One region of the Leeia speluncae genome, then DNA from elsewhere that is predicted to be linked to it. Evidence: predicted binding sites of a transcription regulator. Region 1 holds the regulator's gene; the other holds the start of a gene.

Evidence for each region. Region 1 encodes HrcA, which represses chaperone genes, less so after heat shock. Its sites were predicted from a motif close to ATTAGCACTCGNNNNNNNCGAGTGCTAAT; they were not measured.
Region 2: a site for HrcA is predicted at 3,701-3,729, ahead of LIN78_RS04575 (co-chaperone GroES). Genes of this name have one in related genera too.

The regions. Positions count from the first base shown of each region.
Region 1 covers NZ_JAJBZT010000007.1:116,273-122,480, forward strand. The annotation lists gene recN (DNA repair protein RecN) at 1-1,212, opposite strand, end outside; gene LIN78_RS13275 (NAD kinase) at 1,245-2,120, opposite strand; gene hrcA (heat-inducible transcriptional repressor HrcA) at 2,277-3,296, shown strand; gene hemH (ferrochelatase) at 3,373-4,467, shown strand; gene LIN78_RS13290 (hemerythrin domain-containing protein) at 4,638-5,042, shown strand; gene LIN78_RS13295 (GNAT family N-acetyltransferase) at 5,133-5,858, opposite strand; gene LIN78_RS13300 (GNAT family N-acetyltransferase) at 5,884-6,208, opposite strand, start outside.
Region 2 covers NZ_JAJBZT010000002.1:330,316-336,523, forward strand. The annotation lists gene LIN78_RS04560 (Bax inhibitor-1/YccA family protein) at 1-459, shown strand, start outside; FMN riboswitch at 571-710, shown strand; gene ribB (3,4-dihydroxy-2-butanone-4-phosphate synthase) at 814-1,464, shown strand; gene groL (chaperonin GroEL) at 1,622-3,259, opposite strand; gene LIN78_RS04575 (co-chaperone GroES) at 3,340-3,630, opposite strand; gene LIN78_RS04580 (RluA family pseudouridine synthase) at 3,829-4,761, shown strand; gene LIN78_RS04585 (hypothetical protein) at 4,801-5,154, shown strand; gene bioA (adenosylmethionine--8-amino-7-oxononanoate transaminase) at 5,171-6,208, shown strand, end outside.

The DNA of each region.
Region 1 (6,208 bases):
ATTGGGTTCATTTAGTGGATTTAATGACACCTCGAACCGAGTTCTCTCCATCGAGAGTAATGCAAGAGAGCGGGTGACGGTGTCTGAAAGTGTCTTTGCTGCTGCTTTCCGTGCTTCAGAAAGTTGTTTGGCCTTACTATCCAATAATTGGCGATTTTGTTTCACTTCTGCCGTTAAACCGGCAATGTCTGCAAGTGCCGCCGCTTTTTTGCGTGCAAGCAAGGCTTCTTCTAAGACACTATAGAGTGCTTCTGGCGTCGATTTGAGCTTTCTCGCCATGGTATGAATGTCTGAAAGCTGTTCATCTAATTGCTTAAAGACTTGCGGGTCTAGTTCTTGACGACCAGCGTAGTGACGAAGCGAATAGGCGGCTTCTTGCAATTGAATCAGTGCACCCTCGATTAAATCACTCGGTTCTTTGAGCTGCGGATCGATTTCGACCTGATCTTTCAGCTGATTCAAATAATGTGTTAATTGTGGAATGATGGCTTGAGACGACTCTTGTAATAGGTCGGAGCCTTGGGTTGCCACTTCTTCTAGTGCACTAGCATGGCTCATTCTGGTGTGGTTTAGCACCAGTTCTTGGTATGCCTCGGTTGGAATGGCTATGGGCTTTAACTCATTAATTCGCCATTCAATCTGCGCTAAGACTTCTTCTTGCTTGCTTTGATTGGCTAGCGCTTCGTTTAGTGCGGACTCAGACTGCTTCCACACTTTGTAGTATTGATTGACCGCTTCTGTTAGCTGAGTGCATTCACCAAACGCATCTAGCATCTGCCTCTGGTAATCTCCCCGCATTAAGGATTGGTGGGCATGCTGTCCGTGAATATCAATTAACCATTCACCAATTTCCTTTAGCTGCTGAACCGTGGCGACAGTGCCATTAATAAACGAGCGACTTCTGCCTTGTTTATCTAGCGTTCTACGCAGCACCAGCAACTGTGTGTCTTCCCCTTCGAGTTGATTTTCAGTGAGCCATGTAGCGACGTGCGGCATCTGCTGGATATCAAATTCTGCAGTAAGATCGGCTCGCTCTTGGCCTAGGCGAACCATGCCACTATCGAACCTACCACCTAATAGCAAGGATAGGGCATCGATTAATAGCGATTTCCCCGCGCCTGTTTCACCGGTGAGGACGGTAAATCCTTTAGAGAATTGCAGTTCTAAACGATCAACAATGACAAAATCACGAATATTCAGCGTTAGCAGCATAGTCTATTTAGATGATTGTGAGCGTGAATGGATTAGAGCAGTTGCTCGCCCCAATGTAGTTTTTCTCTAAGGATATCGTAGTAATTGTAATTGGTTGGATGAAGCAGGGTGAGTTTACGTTCTGAGCGCTTAATAAAGATGCGGTCAGTTTCTTTTAAATCGATGTGGGATTGACCATCAAAATGCACGCGGCTTTCAAAGCCTTTTAGCATGACGACTTCAACCTGGCATTTATCACTCACTGCAATCGGGCGGTTTGTCATGGATTGCGGGCAGATTGGTACCAGTGCAATCGCAGGAACGGATGGATGCAGAATCGGTCCACCAGCGGCTAGCGCATAGGCGGTAGAACCAGTTGGTGTGGTCACAATAAGCCCATCTGAGCGTTGGCTATAGACAAACTGACCATCAATAAAGATTTCGAACTCGATCATTGCGCCGAGTGCGCCACGGCTAAATACGACATCGTTAAAGGCGGTACCTGTTGCGATGGTTTGGCCGTCTCTTTGAACCGATGTTTCCAGTAAGATGCGTTCTTCCGAAACATATTGGCCTTCTAGCATATCGCGGAAGATATTCATCATGCGGTGCAGAGGGACATCGGTCATAAAGCCTAGGCGGCCATGGTTGACCCCAATAAGCGGGACATTGTGACCTGCTAGTAGTCTCGCAATTCCTAATAGGGTGCCATCGCCACCAATGACAATCGCTAGGTCTACCTTGCTTCCCATCTCTTCACGAGGGATGCGTGGGTAGTTGCCCGCCTGATTATTGGTCACGGCTTCAGCGTCCAAATAGATCTCTAGCCCCTGATCTGAGAGAAACTCAGCCAGTTGCATAACCGATACTTGAACTTCAGGCGTACGGCGACGCCCGACAATGGCGATACGAGGAAAGATTTTGTCCATGGGCAGCATTATAAGCATAAGCGAATCAAATGTTCCAGAGCGTTCCCGCAAGGCTAGCTGATTATGGATACGAGTGATTTTCCTGCCGTTTTTTGGTAAATTGTCAGAAGCCAGTCAAATTAATATTTGTTTTCCCAAAAAGGTACGTACACCATCATGATCAACCCCAGAGCGCAACAACTCTTACGAGTGCTGGTTGAGCGTTATATTGAGGACGGTCAACCCGTGGGTTCCCGTACACTTTCACAAGCTTCAGGCATGGATTTAAGCCCTGCTTCTATCCGAAATGTGATGTCTGAATTAGAGAATTTAGGGTTTGTGGCTAGCCCACATACTTCTGCTGGGCGTATCCCTACGCCGCGCGGGTATCGCTATTTTGTGGATACGCTCTTAACCAAAAGACCGGATATTAATGAAGAGTTGCGCCAGCAGGTGGAGTCTCAGTTTAACCACGATACGCCACAGCGTTTAGCATCTACTGCTTCTCATCTGTTATCTGAATTAACGCAGTTTGCCGGGGTGGTCGTGACACCTAAGCGAACTAACTTAGCGATACGCCACATTGAATTTTTGCAAATGGGGCCATCTAAAGTGTTACTCATTTTGGTGGCGACGGATGGCACTGTTCAAAACCGTTTCTTGCAAATGGAGCGAGACTATTCTGCAGAAGAATTACTCGAAGCAGCTAACTTCTTAAATAAGCATTATGTGGGTTGTTCGTTTTTGGTAATGCGAGAGCGTTTGCATGCTGAACTAAAGCAACTGCAAAGTGATGTGACGGCATTAATGAACGCAGCCTTAGAAGTGGGCGAGTCGGTGATTAGTGAGCAGCAGGAAAATCTGGTGTTAAGCGGTGAGCATAATCTCATTTCTAGCGTGGATTTATCTCGTAACGTTGATCGATTGAAACAGTTGTTCCTTGTGTTTGAACAAAAGACGGCATTGATGCAGTTATTAGATAACAGCCAACGTGCCGAAGGGGTGCAACTCTTTATTGGTAGTGAGTCTGGGATGATTCCGCTTGAAGAGTGTTCTGTGGTGACCAGTAGTTACCGGGTAGACGGTGATATTGTCGGCACTTTGGGGGTGATTGGCCCAACGCGTATGGCGTATGACCGCGTGATCCCGATTGTAGATGTCACTGCGAAACTATTATCAAATGCTTTGTCTCAGTAATGAATGATTGTCTATCATTCAAACGATTCAACCATCATGTTTCTCGGTGCAAACCGAACCTCTTACCTGAGTGCCTATGTCTAAGTATGTAACCGAACCACCTTTTGAGCATGGTTCCGAGAAAAAAATTGGCGTTTTATTAGTTAATCTAGGAACGCCAGAAGCGCCTACTGCCAAAGCGGTAAGGCCGTACTTGCGAGAGTTCTTGTCTGATACACGGGTTGTGGAAATTCCAAAACCTGTTTGGTGGTTGATTTTAAATGCGTTTATTTTGCCGTTTAGACCAAAACAATCTGCATTAAAGTACGCCAGTATTTGGACCAATGATGGTTCGCCGTTAATGGTCCATACCACTAAACAAATGAAACTATTAAAAGGGCTGATTGGTGAACGCCAAGGTCCGGGTTATGTAGTGGACTTTGCGATGCGCTATGGTAAACCTTCAGTTGCTGACAAAATGCAGCAACTGAAGAGAGAAGGCTGCGAGCACATTGTGGTGCTGCCACTCTATCCGCAATATGCGGCAAGTAGTGCGGGTTCTGTCATGGATGCGGTTGGCCGTACGATTCAGATGATGCGTAACCCGCCTGTTGTGCGCTCCGTTAAACATTTTCATGATCATCCTACTTATATAGAAGCATTGGCGAAGCAGGTGAAAAAACATTGGGCATTAAATGGTCGTGGCGACCATTTGCTCATGAGTTTCCACGGCGTGCCTAAAGCGACATTAACCAAGGGCGATCCTTACTTTTGCGAGTGTCACAAAACGGGTCGCTTATTAGCCGAAGCACTTGGTTTGGCCAAGGGGGCATACACGATTGCTTTCCAGTCTCGATTTGGGAAAGCCGAATGGGTAAAACCTTATACGTTTGAAGTATTGCATCAGTTAGGGAAAGCCAAAACACCGAAGCTGGATATTATTTGCCCGGGATTTGTTTCTGATTGCCTAGAAACGCTGGAAGAAATTGCGATGGAAGGCAAGGCAGAGTTTGTTGCAGCTGGCGGTGGTGAATATCGTTATGTGCCTTGTCTGAATGAAGAAGAGGGATTGATTGAAACCCTTTATCAGTTAGTCCAACAAGAAGTGCTGGGCTGGGAAAAAGTGTTGCCGTCACCCGCTGAAAGAATGAAGTCACGGGAAGTGGCAAAGGAAAAAGGTGCTAAGCAATAAAGAGAGGATTCTCTAGCTTGGCGATATCTTCGTCAGGTTTATGTTTAAAAACGACAAAGCACTTGGGGCGAAACCTCAAGTGCTTTATTTATTTGACGATGGTCAAATGAAATTTTTCTTGTCAAGCGTATTGTTGGCGTCAATCAGATCATTTAATCAAGGGGAACGCCATGAGTACGCTAGCCAAAATGCACACAGAAGATCACTTTGCTTGTGAACGCCATTTACAAGCATTGATTATTGCCGCAGATACCAAACAAACAACTGACTGTTTGCGCTCTTTGGACTCTTTCCGTGATGAGTTTTTGGCACACCTTGCGATGGAAGAAAACTCGATTTTTAATCGTATTGTAGAGGCGATGCCAAATACTGAATCGACGATTAAAAAACTACGTAAAGCACATGATGAAATGCGCGTTACCTTAGACAATATTGCAAAAAAGATGGTACTACAGGATTTTGCAAACCTAGCTGAACTGTCTCGTGATTTACAGCGTAGCCTTCAAGACCATGCTAACGATGAAGAGAAGCTATTTATTGCAGTGGGTGAAGTGATTGCAAGCCATTCACACTAATCATTTTAAGTCATTCACAGTAATGCAAAACGGCCTTTCTAATGTGGAACAGGCCGTTTTTATTTGAAGCGAACCAACCATTCACTCTTTTTATGTGTGACTTGCAATCGATTGGCGGATTGCTTCTAAACGCTGTTTTTGCTGCCCGTTTTCATCAAAGTTAGCATGAGCTAACCATGCGGCTAATGCGGCTTTCACGGTTGGCCATTCGGAATCGATGATAGAAAACCAAGCGGTATCACGGCTTCTTCCTTTATAGACAATCGCTTGTCTAAATATCCCTTCAAACTGAAACCCGAGGCGTAAGGCCGCCTTTCTAGAAGGTGCATTGAGGCTATCGCACTTCCATTCGTATCGGCGGTAGCCTAGATGATCAAACGCATACTGCATTAATAGAAACTGCGCCTCAGTGGATAGCGGGGTTTGCTTTAGTTTGGGTGAGAAGGTGACACCACCAACTTCAATTACCCCGTGGGTTGGATCTATCCGCATCAACGATAAAGTACCCACCGCTTTTTGGCTGGCTAGATCGATAACCGTATAGGCTAATGGATCTTGGCTAGTCTCTACATTTTTCAGGTATTGGCTAAATGTGGTTTTGTCTGAGGGTGGAGCCTGGAATAGGTAAGTCCAATCTCGGCCATCTGGTGCGCTGGTGTAGGCTTCATATAGATCATCTAGGTGTTGATCATGAGAGACCGGTACGAGTTGGCAGTATTGGCCTGTTAGCACAATGCGTTGCGGTTTTTCGCGAGCTTGCCACTGCGGTACTTCTTCACCAATCGGTTGGTTAAATTCATTTGTCCGTGTTGTCATGTTAAGTATCCAAGTAAATTGCTGATTAACCGATTAAGTGTCTGTACTGTACAAAGCCCGGGCGATTGGCAATTTTATCGTAAAGCTTCATCGCATCTTGATTGGTTTCATGGGTTAACCACCACACACGAGAGGCGGAGATATGGGTAGCATGTTGATAAACATGTTCGATTAATTTTCTGCCAACCCCACCCCCTCTACAAGATGGGCTGACAAATAAATCTTGTAAATACACATAGTCACCTTTTGTCCAACAAGAACGGTGCTCGATGTAATTCACCATACCAATTGCCTGATTATCTTGCCAAGCAAGTGCCGAATGCATGGGTTCTGATTCGGTTAAGAACCGA
Region 2 (6,208 bases), on a different contig from region 1:
AACAGCATGGGCGTGGTCTTACTGCTTGGTTTTACCTTCTTTATGGGCTTGTGGTTGTCTCAGCTACTACAAGTGGCCTTACGCTTCCCGAATGGCGCACAGAGTATTGCGCTAGCAGCGGGTGGTACAGGTGTTACCTTCTTGGCGATGTCTACCATTGCAACAGTTAGCAAACGCGATTTCAGCTCTTTAGGTAAGTTTCTGTTTATTGGTTTGATTGTGGCGTTGGTCGCAGGTATTGCGAACATTTGGCTACAACTACCAGCGTTGGCGTTGACACTATCAGCAGCCATGGTGGTGATCTCTAGCTTATACATGCTTTACGATGTAAGCCGTGTGGTCAATGGTGGAGAGACAAACTATATTTCTGCGGCTTTAGCGATTTACTTGGATATCTACAATTTGTTCCAAAACTTGCTATTCCTGATTTTGTCTTTGACTGGCAACAGCCGTGACTAAGCAAACGTTCTAGAGACTTCGTCTCCTGACAAAACAAGGCCGGTCTCCGGCCTTTTTTGTTGCCTCGCAATCTGTATAATGTAATGAATCATTCATATATGAATGATTTTTTTGCGTCTTCAGGGCGGGGCGAAACTCCCCACCGGCGGTAAAGCATACTTGCTAAGCCCGCGAGCGCCTCTGATAGAGGGTCAGCAGATCTGGTGCAACTCCAGAGCCGACGGTTATAGTCCGGATGAAAGAAGATGAGAACGGAAACGGGTGCGCCTACGCGTTTGGCGTATGCTCGTCTGCGTTTACTTGTTTTACAAGCCCCTTTAGGCGTGTTTCTCTTTTTATACGAGGACCGTCAACATGCATTCTTCTCTACTTTCCCAACGTATTTCTGCGGCTATTCTGGCGTTGCAAGCGGGTCGCCCTGTGATTGTGACTGACGATAATGATCGCGAAGATGAAGCCGATCTCATTTTGGCTGCAGATGCGATTAGCATCCCCGAAATGGCAAGGATGATTCGTGATGGCAGCGGTATTGTTTGCCTTTGCCTAACGGAAGAAAAAGCTCGCGCCTTACAACTAGCCCCCATGGTGAGCAACAACGAAAGCCAATATGGCACCGCATTTACTGTCACTATTGAAGCCAAAGAAGGGATTACGACTGGCGTGTCTGCTGCTGATAGAACGCAGACGATTCGCACGGCAGTAGCAACCAATGCGCAAGCAAGCGATTTAGCAAGGCCAGGACACGTTTTTCCGCTGATTGCGAACGCTGGTGGCGTATTGGCACGTAGAGGCCATACAGAGGCGTCTATTGAGCTTGCTACGCTTGCAGGTTTTAGTCCGGCGGGCGTGCTGTGCGAATTAATGAACCCAGATGGCACGATGATGCGTGGCGAACAATTGCATCGTTATAGCGAGGATAACCAGTTACCGATGTTATCGATTGCTGACTTGGTGGAGTGGAAACAGCAGACAAATGCGACTCAAGCCATTGCACTAACCCATTAACAGGGGCGAATGGCGACCGTTCTATTTGTTTTGCTTTTCGTATTAGTTACACGTAAATCAACACCAATAGACAACAAAAAACCCGCTAATTGCTTAGCGGGTTTTTTGTGTTGGTCAGCAACATGGCTGACCGAGCGTATCGGGTAGATACGGCAGATTACATCATGCCGTCCATGCCGCCCATTCCGCCCATGCCTGCTGGCATTGCTGGCTTGTCTTCTGGCAATTCAGCAATCATGCAGTCAGTAGTCAACATTAGACCAGCAACAGAAGCTGCGTACTGCAATGCAGAACGAGTTACTTTAGCTGGATCTAGCACACCGCTAGCAACCATGTCGCCGTATTCGCCAGTTGCTGCGTTGTAACCGAAGTTACCTTCGCCTGCCAATACTTTAGCGATAACAACTGATGGCTCGTCACCTGCGTTAGCAACGATCTGACGTAGAGGAGCTTCGATCGCTTTTAGAACGATCTTTACGCCTTGCTCTTGGTCTGTGTTGCTAGTAGCAACTGCACCTAAGTTAGCACGTGCACGTAGTAGCGCAACGCCACCACCAGCAACAATACCTTCTTCAACTGCTGCGCGAGTTGCGTGCAATGCATCTTCAACGCGTGCTTTTTTCTCTTTCATTTCTACTTCAGTAGCAGCACCAACCTTGATCACTGCAACACCGCCAGCCAATTTAGCTTTGCGTTCTTGTAGTTTTTCACGGTCGTAATCGCTAGTAGATTCTTCGATTTGACGATCGATCTGACCAACACGTGCTTGGATAGCGTCAGCTTGGCCGATACCATCGATGATCGTAGTTAGTTCTTTACCTACTTCGATACGTTTTGCTTGACCTAGGTGCTCTAGACCAGCTTTGTCTAGGGTTAGGCCAACTTCTTCAGCAATCACGGTACCGCCAGTAAGGATAGCGATATCTTCTAGCATTGCTTTACGACGATCACCGAAACCAGGCGCCTTAACAGCAACTACTTTCAAGATACCGCGCATGGTGTTCACAACTAGCGTTGCTAGTGCTTCGCCTTCTACGTCTTCAGCGATGATCAATAGTGGACGGCCAGCTTTAGCAACTTGCTCTAGTACTGGTAGCAAATCACGGATGTTGCTGATTTTCTTGTCGAACAACAACACAAATGGGTTATCCAAAGCAGCGATTTGCTTTTCTGGGTTGTTGATGAAGTATGGAGACAAGTAGCCACGGTCAAACTGCATACCTTCAACAACTTCTAGTTCGTTGTTCAAAGATTTGCCATCTTCAACGGTGATCACGCCTTCTTTACCTACTTTGTCCATTGCGTTAGCGATGATTTCGCCTACGTCAGTGTCAGAGTTAGCAGAGATAGAACCAACTTGTGCAATTTCTTTAGAAGTTGTAGTTGGTTTAGCGATTTTGCGTAGTTCTTCAACCAAAGCAACAACTGCTTTGTCGATACCACGTTTTAGGTCTGTAGGGTTGAAACCTGCAGCAACGTATTTCATGCCTTCTTGCAAGATAGCTTGAGCCAATACGGTAGCAGTAGTAGTACCGTCACCCGCTACGTCAGAAGTCTTAGAAGCAACTTCTTTCACTAGCTGTGCGCCCATGTTTTCGAACTTGTCTTTTAGTTCGATTTCTTTAGCAACAGAAACACCGTCTTTAGTGATGGTAGGCGCGCCGAAAGCACGATCCAACACAACGTTACGGCCTTTAGGTCCCAATGTTACTTTAACAGCGTCAGCTAAAACGTTAACGCCAATAACCATTTTAGAACGTGCATCATCGTGAAACTTGACTTGTTTAGCAGCCATGTTTACTTAACTCCAATATATTATTTAATTCGATTAACCGAAAGATCAATTAACGGGGAAGACTGGGGCAACGCCACCAATTAGCCTTCAACCACGCCCATTACATCTTCTTCGCGCATCACTAGTAGCTCTTCGCCGTCAACTTTAACGGTCTGGCCACTGTATTTACCGAAAATCACTTTGTCGCCAACGCTTAGGCTCATCGCACGTACAGCGCCGTTTTCTTGGATTTTGCCAGCGCCAACAGCGATCACTTCGCCCATGTCTGGTTTTTCGGTCGCGCTACCTGGTAGTACGATACCAGATGAAGTTTTTTCTTCTGCTTCTAGACGTTTTACGATTACACGGTCGTGCAACGGACGAATCTTCATAACTAACTCCTTGATAATTAACGAGAAAACACGCTCGTATGCGGTAAGTATTCTACGGGCATCGGTTTTATTTAGCACTCGACCCCTGCGAGTGCTAATGATATGGGCGGGTTTATTCCTTTTCAAGAGGGAAAATGAAAACTTTTTTGTGTTTTTGCATTTCCCCTAGCGTAACGGCTTTGATTTACAATTTGATGTATGAAAAAACCTGCTGTTCGTCTGTGCGACTTACCTTCCCCGCTTCCTGTCAGAGATGGCATTGCGCCTAGCTACGCTTGGCTTCCTGAAGGCAACTGGCCCACTATTTATGCTTTTTTGCTCGATCGCTTTGCGGTCATTGGCGAATCTATTCTCAGCAAGCGATTAGCTAATGGTGAAATTGTCGATGAAGTTGGCTTGCCAATTGATTTACTTACCCCTTACAAGGCAGGTAAGCGAATTTGGTATTACCGTGAAGTGGAAGCAGAGCCTCGCATTCCTTTTGAAGCGGAGATTTTATTTCAAGATGCGCATCTGCTTGTCGTCGATAAACCGCACTTTCTGCCGATGTCTCCAGCCGGAAATTACTTAAAAGAAACACTGCTGATCCGATTACGTGCAGCGTTAAATAACCAAGACATTACGCCGATTCATCGTCTAGATAGAGAAACAGCTGGGGTGGTGATGTTTTGCTTAACGCCAGAGTTAAGAGGAAAGTACCAACGCCTATTTGAAGCGAGAGAAGTGCAGAAAACGTATGAAGCGATTGCGCCATGGAAAGATGGGCTCTCTTTTCCACGCGTACACCAAAGCAAAATGGTGGATGGAGATCACTTTGTTACGATGAAAGAAGTGCCTGGAGAACCAAACAGTGAAACGGAAATGTCTGTTTTGGCAAGATTTGGCGATTGGGCACTTTACCAACTAAAACCACACACAGGAAGAAAGCATCAATTACGCGTGCACTTAGCTAGCTTGGGAATTCCTATTTTGCACGACCCGTTCTACCCAATTATGTTGCCCGATAAAGGCGATGATTTTTCTAAGCCACTACAGTTACTCGCAAGATCTATTGAATTTATTGACCCCATTACCCATATGACTAGGCATTTCGTCAGTAAACGACATCTCAACGGCATGGAAGGTTTATGATTCAACTTAGTCAAGTAATACTGAAGGAGGGATAACATCATGCTAGCAATTCGCTTTTCGAATGAACAAATAGAAAAAATTCGAAGTGAGGCATTATTTTACCAATGTGCTTGCCCCGCTCAAGTTTGTGTCTCGATTGCCTCCCTGCGCGGCCTTTATGAATACCAACAAAATTGTCTATCTGATACCTCAAAAACAGAAAACGAAGTACGGGTTCACAGTGAAATAGCCGCATCAGTCCGCAAGGCACACGCAGAAATGGAAGCGTGTTTAGATACGGTACTAACGTTAGAAGGCTGGGACAGAAATACTTTTGAGATGCCTGAAGGTTTGAGAATAAAATTAACCGAGGATATTCTTTCGACCATCGACAAAAAAGAAAATAAATTTTAAGGGTACGAGCGTGCAAATGAATAGCGAATGGATTAAACGAAGCCTGAATGCCGTTTGGCATCCTTGTACCCAAATGAAACGCCATGAAACCTTTCCACTTGTCCCAATTGATCGCGCTAAAGGCGTTTGGTTGTATGACTTTGAAGGCAAACGTTATCTAGATGGCGTGTCTAGCTGGTGGGTGAATCTATTTGGACACGGACATCCGCATATCAAGGCGCGTATTAATGCGCAGTTAGAGTCGCTAGACCATGTCATGCTCGCAGGCTTCACGCATGCACCGGCTGTCGAATTAGCAGAAAAGCTCTCTGCGAAAACGGGCGGTGCACTTGGCCATGCTTTTTTTGGTTCTGATGGCGCATCCGCAGTGGAAGTGGCACTAAAAATGAGCTTTCATTATTGGCGTAATGTCGGCAAACCCAACAAAACGCAGTTCATTCACTTAGCCAACAGTTATCATGGAGAAACCATTGGTGCATTGTCTGTTACCGATGTAGAAATTTTCAAAGACACCTATGCAGCACTCGTGAAAACCTCTCATGAAGTCCCTGCACCGGATAATCGCGCAAACGCACAACTTAGCAGCGAACAAATTGCGGCCGATGCAGCGGAACATTTAGAAAACTGGCTGAAAGAACATCACGAAACAACGGCGGCGCTGATTGTAGAACCGTTGGTTCAAGGGGCGGCGGGAATGTCGATGTACTCCCCTTACTATTTGAAGCGTGCACGTGCCTTGTGTAATCAATACGATGTGCATTTGATTTGCGATGAAATTGCTGTGGGCTTTGGACGCACTGGTAGTTTTTTTGCGAGTGAACAAGCTGGCATTTGGCCAGATTTAATTTGCTTATCGAAAGGGATTACCGGCGGTGTACTGCCATTGTCTGTCGTCATGTGCACCGATACCTTATATGGCGCGTTTTATGATGAAGATATCCGAAAAGGTTTTCTGCACTCGCATTCTTACACCGGCAACCCATTAGCCTGTAGTGCAGCACTAGCCACCTTAGAGCTGTTTGAACATACCGATGTACTCGCGCAAAACCGTTTA